Anatilimnocola floriformis: one gene and its partner. Each later gene encodes a partner of the first gene's protein in a complex. Links are inferred from orthologs where the notes say so. Each region holds a gene or a part of one and is shown on either strand. Other genes may lie near its edges.

Region 1 (3,046 bases):
AGAAATCTTCGTCGTGGCCGTACTTGAGAATGGCTTCGAAAACGTTGCGAACTTTGTCCATGGCTTTCTCCTTCAGATATTCGGGCAGTAACACAGCAGCCAGGACTCGTGTGAAATCGACTGGCTGAGAAATAGGCGGTTGCTTGAGCTAGTCAACCATCCGTGGCCGAAGGTGACCGGCCGCTGGTGGCCGATCGTCTGAAAGCAATTCCTTTGCTGACGGACGCATTATCAGGAGCGACAGGGGCTGCGTCAAGATTTTTGCGGTTTTTACGAAGAGTTTTCCGCCACTAGCCCTCACGACAGATTGTCTTGAGCGGTATCACTCGCAGGGTTTATCTGGCTTAACAATTTCCATAAGTCCATATCCGGCAATCACTAATGCGTGGCGTAAACGCGCATTGTTCCGTTTGCAGGGCAACATTACGAAATGGTCAATAAGGCGTCTTAGGGGAATCTAATGTCCGCTAATGCCAACATAACGGATTTGGGGACCACACCACCCCTTGACGGCATTTTTGCAAATCCTTCATACAGGGACCGAGGTGGTGTGGTGCAGGTTCGCGAATCTGCCAAACTTGCCCGGATCGCCATAAGCGAACTGGACACTTGGGAGGATGGTAAAAACGATGCCTTGGACACAGAAGAATATTACTTTGCCGGCCGTTCGCCGTGGATTCCATCTCGTTACGGACAAAGTACTTGCGGCAATTCCTGAGGTCCGCAACGTGAAAGCCGGCTTGCTGCACGTCTTCATCCAGCACACGTCGGCGTCGCTCACGATCAACGAGAACGCCGATCGGGATGTACGGCATGACCTGGAACGGGTCTTTTCCACGATTGCCCCCGAAGACTTCCCCTATGTGCACACCATGGAAGGGCCCGACGACATGCCAGCCCATGTGAAGGCCGCGCTCCTCGGCAGCAGCGTGAGCATTCCGGTGAAGGATGGTCGGCTGCTGCTTGGCACGTGGCAGGGAATCTATCTGTGCGAGCATCGCGACGTCGGCGGGCCGCGGTCCCTGGTCCTCACGCTAATGGGAGAGTAGCGTCGCCGTGCCGGTCCGCTGCAGCGTGGCCAGTTCGTCGGCCCACCACTCCAGCACATTCAGAACAGCCGCATTCGAATCAGCGGCCGATGTTGCCTCCAGGCAAAGCTCCACGCCGCGGCTCCCCATCTCGGCTGGATCGAGCCAGGCCCGCGAAGCGGCCGTCGGTTGCGCGAGGCCGCTGCCGATGAGCATGAGCTGCCGAAAATACGAACTGCTGAAACCAAACGCATCGCGCAGCCGCAGCTTCTTGGCCGCCGATTCCTTGCCGGCCGCATCGACGTAGGTTTGCACCAGTTTCATGAGAACTGCAGGTTGCAGCGGCGACTGAGCCAGCGATTGCAGCAACTCCGCACGGAACTCACTCAGTTCGCTTTCCAGCAAGCGAACCGCCGCCGAGACACTTCCCTCAGCAAGGGCAGCTGCTTGGTGGGCCGCGTTGCGGTCGGCAGTGAGCTGTTGTTCGACGAGGATCTCTGCCACATCATTGGTATCGAGCGGCTGAAACCGCACGACTTGGCAGCGGGAGCGAATCGTCGGCAATTGTCGTTGTTCGCTGGTACCCAGCAGAATGAGCACCGACCGCGGCGGCGGCTCTTCGAGCGTCTTCAGCAGGCAGTTGGCCGCTTCGTTGAACAGATAGTCGGCATCGTCGATGATCGCGATTTTTCGCTTACCCGAGAACGGTTTGAGCGAGATGCGAAAGCACAGCCCTTCGCGCATCCGCTTCTCGTCGGAGCCGATCAGGAGCTCGATCGGGATGCTCGACTTGTCTTCGGGCTTGGCGACGTAATCGATATCGGGATGCGTCCCCGCGAGACACTGCTTGCAGGCCGGGCATTCACCACAGGGGGCCAGCTGTTCTTCACTGACTCGCTCGCAGAGCAAGGCTTGCGCGAGCTTCAAAGCGAACGTTCGCTTGCCGGTACCCGGCGGACCGACAAACAGAAAGGTGCTCGCCAGGCGATGCAATCCGAGTGCGGTGCGAAACCGCTCGACGACGGCGTCATGGCCACGAATCCCTTGCCAGGTCATCGTGCGGCTCCGCGAGCGAGCAGTGGTTCGATGTGGCGCAGCACTTGAGCATGCACTTCCTCTGGCGATTGTGCGGCGGAAACAACCACAATCGGAATTCGCGCAGCCGCAGCTTCTTTCAAGAAGCCCTGCCGGACTCGCTCCATGTATTCGAGGCCCTGCGCTTCCATCCGATCGGGCGGCCGACCTTGGCGTTCCTTCGCTGCAGCGGCGGGCATGTCGAGAACGATCGTTAGATCGGGCATCAAGCCGCCCGTGGCAACGCGACCCGTTTGCCAGACTTGCTCGCAGTCCTGCCCGCCGGCGTGCGCTTGATAGACGACATTGGCCAGCAAATAGCGATCGGAAATCACGCACTCGCCGCGTTCGAGCGCAGGGCGGATGACTTCTTCGACTAGCTGCGAACGAGCGGCCATGTAGAGCAGCATTTCGCTGCGGCGGTGAATGGGAACATCGTGATGCGAGAGCAACACGTCTCGCAGTTTTTCACCGAGGCTGGTGCTGCCTGGATCGCGGCAGGTGACCACTTGCTTGCCACGCGCGGCCAGCCATTCGCGCAGCAGGCGTACCTGTGTCGATTTTCCCGCGCCGTCGACTCCGTCAAAGCTAATGAACATGGCGTCCGATTCTAGCCGCAGAGAGCACTATTTGCCCAGCGCCCAGGTTCGTTCAAAACGGGCAAAGGTCAGCGTATTTTCCACTTCGTACAGCACGCCGAGGCGACCGTCGCGCAGGATCGTCAGGCACGAGTACATGCAGCCGCGCGGATCGAGCAATCGGCCGTCGCTCCAGGTTTTTCCCTCGTCGGTGCTGTGGCGAATCGTTAGCGCGATGCGCTTCGTCGGGCTATTCGGATTCGTGAAAAATAACTCGCCATCCGGATGCCGGATTAAACTGGCCATGCATGTCGGATCTGGAACGGTGAACCAAGGCTCAGACCATTTGCCACCGGCTTTTTCTTC
Region 2 (3,032 bases), on another replicon or contig:
GTATTCCAAAACGCTGCCGGTTGTGATTCCCCGCGCCAGGCGAGTCATACTTACCGGGAACTCTGCGAGCAAGTTCGAAATGTGGAGCGCCGTGCCGTCGCCTTCGACAGTAGGGTTCGTCGCCATCACGATTTCGCTGAACGTTCCTTGCCGCACCCGTTGCACGAGTTGCGGCAGGGTCAATTGATCGGGGCCGATGCCGTCGAGCGGCGCGATACGGCCAAGCAGCACGTGATACAAGCCGCGAAAGACGCCGGCTTGCTCGAGGGCCATCAGGTCGCGTGGCTGCTCGACGACGCATAGCTGCGTGCGGTCGCGACGCGAGTCCGCACAAATGCTGCACTCTTCGCTCTCGGCCAGGTTGAAGCAAGTCGCGCAGTAGCGGACGTTTTCGCGAACCGCGCGAATGGCGTCGGCCAGGGCGAAGGCTTCGCTCTTGGGAACCCGCAGCACGTGATACGCGAGCCGCTCGGCGCTTTTGCGACCGATGCCGGGGAGTTTGGCAAACTCCTCGATGACTTTGCTCACGGAATCAGTGACTTGGGCCATGCGAGAAGTAAGAGATGGGTGGTTTATGGATCAGGGTTGGGAATGTCGGACGCTGAGGACTCCGGTTCCTCGGCGGCGGGCGGCGCGTCGATGACGTCGACAATCTCGGCATCAAAAACGGCGATCGCCTGCTGGACGAGCAAGTTGCGTTCCAATTCCTTAATTCGTTGCCTGCGGCGCGCTGCCGTGGGCTGTGGTTTCGCCGTCGTAGCCGCCGCTTGGGGCTCATCTGGCAATAAATCGAATTCCACACGAATTTGGCGACCGGCGACTTCAGCCAGCGTTTGTTCCAGCTTCTGCCGCCGCTCGGGACGCTCTAGCTGATCCTTGAAATGACTATACGCTTTTCTAAACGACGCAACTAGTCTGTTTGGCCCGGAAATTGCTATTGCGACGACTTTGCGGGCGTAATCCGCCGTCATATCTTGAATGGCTTCAACGGCTTGCGACCAGATCTGCTGGGCTACCGCATTTGTCCAAGGAATGTCGCTGGGGGCTTCGACTGGGGGCGAAATGTCCCGTTCAGTTACGTCGGCCGTTTTTTTTTGATCGGCGGCGCTTGGAGGCGGATTCGGCAGTGGCTGAGCTCGGGGTTGGCTGACCGGCGGTCCCACTGACTGCGAAACGTGCGCGACTGGCGCGCTGCTTGCACTGGGCACTGGCTGCGCGAAAGCCGGAGGCGGCGGCGAATATGCCGGTCGCGACGGAACTGCGGGGACCGCAAGAGGAGCGCCACTTTGCAATTGGGCGATGAGCGCCGGCAGCGATTGCAACTGCTCGAGCCGGGCGATCCGCACGAGGGCCATTTCGACAAGCGTGCGCGTTTGTGTGCTTTGCTTCATCCGGACGAGAGACTGATCTAGGATCTGCGCTGCAGCCAATAGAGTATCGAGTCCGAGCGCTTCGCCGAGGCGAGCCATCTCGGCGGCATCGCTGGCTTCGGTTGTCAAAAACAAATCGGGCGAACAACCGAGATGCGCCGCCATCGCGTCGCGCAAGTAACCAAGCAACTGCTCGGCCAATTGTCCCGCATCGACTCCTTCGCGAATCGCCGTGTCGAGCAACGTCAGCGCTGTTGCCGCGTCGCGATTGGCCAGCGCGCCGGCGATCGCCGCGAGGCGTCCGGCTTGGGCCGTGCCAAGCAACCGATGCACGTCGGCTGCGGTAAGTGCTTTGCCGCTGAACGAAAGGAGCTGTTCGAGCAGCGACTGGCTGTCGCGCATCGAACCGTTGGCGCGTCGCGCCAAGATCTGCAGGGCCTGCGGCTCTGCCGACACGCCTTCCTGCGTGCAGATGTGGGCAAGTCGCTCGACGATGGCCTGCGATTGCAACGGCGCGAAGTCGAAGCGCTGGCAGCGCGACAGTACCGTGATCGGGATCTTGTCGGCTTCGGTGGTGCAGAAGATGAACTTCACATGCTCGGGCGGTTCCTCGAGCGTTTTCAGCAGCGCGTTGAACGCCTGCATCGTGAGCATGTGAACTTCGTCGATGATGTAGATCTTGTACCGCGCCCGGCTCGGCCGAACGTTGACGTTCGATCGCAACTGGCGGATTTCATCGATGCCGCGATTACTCGCGCCGTCGATTTCAATCACATCCACATCGCTTCCCGCCGCGATTCCCTGGCAAATGTCGCACTCGCCACAGGGCTCTGTCGTCGGACCTTTGACGCAATCGAGGGCCTTGGCGAAAATCCGCGCGGTGCTGGTTTTGCCGACTCCGCGAGCGCCGGTGAACAGATAAGCATGGCCAACGCGGTTCGTATGAATCGCCGTTCCCAGCGCCTGCGAGACCTGTGGCTGGCCGACGAGTTGCTGAAAGTCCTGCGGGCGATAGCGACGAGCAACGACGACGTAATTGCCAGCATCGGCGGCGCTAGAGTCGCCTGCCGGATCGTCAGGAAGCAGAGCCATACGCGCCTCGGGCGAGAGAGAAAGAGATCAAGGGGTTAGAGATGAAGCAGAGCCCGGCAGACTGAACGCCGCATTTCCCTAGTCCCTAACCTCTAGCCCCTTCATCCCTTCCAAGCCGCTGCCAGAAAGAGGCCCCCGCACAAGAGTACGTCGCTTATGGCTGCTCCAATTACGGCCTGACCAGGTTCACGCTTCCCCCTCGCGAGGGCCCCTTTCGGGCAGAGGCCCCTCCTTGCTGGTGTTTTCCAACCGTCGTTGGAATGGCCAGCAAGGGAAGCACTCATTTGTAGGCGAACTGGCCCCTTTCAGCAATCGGGCATCGCAGTCGGCGAACCGCTCCGCGGTCGATGAATCGCAACTAGGACAACCGCCGCACCATCGATCGCCGCGGGGTCGACGCTGCGCTCGCGTCGCTATGATCCTGCTGCCAGGCAGACAGAATTTGCAGCAGCGCTTGTTCGTGCAGACTTAACGGCGTGCTGGAGTCACTGGCAGCAGGATCGTGCGCGTGCAACACAACCTTGCTGCTCTCACCGCCGAAGATTTGATCGAGGGCATCGATATTGGCTG

The links.
Region 2: the proteins of M9Q49_RS09510 (region 1) and dnaX are in contact, whole or in part, in a cryo-EM structure (PDB 8GIZ), measured with the Escherichia coli proteins. The link is inferred for Anatilimnocola floriformis from one-to-one orthologs.

The regions. Positions count from the first base shown.
Region 1 is NZ_JAMLFW010000001.1:2,452,351-2,455,396, forward strand. What follows is about bases 60-3,033. They hold M9Q49_RS09510 (DNA polymerase III subunit), read right to left. Parts: upstream 2,085-3,033; coding sequence 1,035-2,084; downstream 60-1,034. Other genes in these bases: M9Q49_RS09500 (hypothetical protein), read right to left, coding at 60-61; M9Q49_RS09505 (secondary thiamine-phosphate synthase enzyme YjbQ), read left to right, coding at 630-1,049; tmk (dTMP kinase), read right to left, coding at 2,081-2,701; M9Q49_RS09520 (sialidase family protein), read right to left, coding at 2,729-3,033. Outside these bases: more of M9Q49_RS09500, read right to left, coding at 1-59; more of M9Q49_RS09520, read right to left, coding at 3,034-3,046. UniProt on the Escherichia coli protein: Part of the beta sliding clamp loading complex, which hydrolyzes ATP to load the beta clamp onto primed DNA to form the DNA replication pre-initiation complex.
Region 2 is NZ_JAMLFW010000002.1:687,704-690,735, forward strand. The notes cover bases 18-2,977. They hold dnaX (DNA polymerase III subunit gamma/tau), read right to left. Parts: upstream 2,463-2,977; coding sequence 573-2,462; downstream 18-572. Other genes in these bases: recR (recombination mediator RecR), read right to left, coding at 18-549; M9Q49_RS27460 (cohesin domain-containing protein), read right to left, coding at 2,821-2,977. Outside these bases: more of recR, read right to left, coding at 1-17; more of M9Q49_RS27460, read right to left, coding at 2,978-3,032. UniProt on the Escherichia coli protein: Part of the beta sliding clamp loading complex, which hydrolyzes ATP to load the beta clamp onto primed DNA to form the DNA replication pre-initiation complex.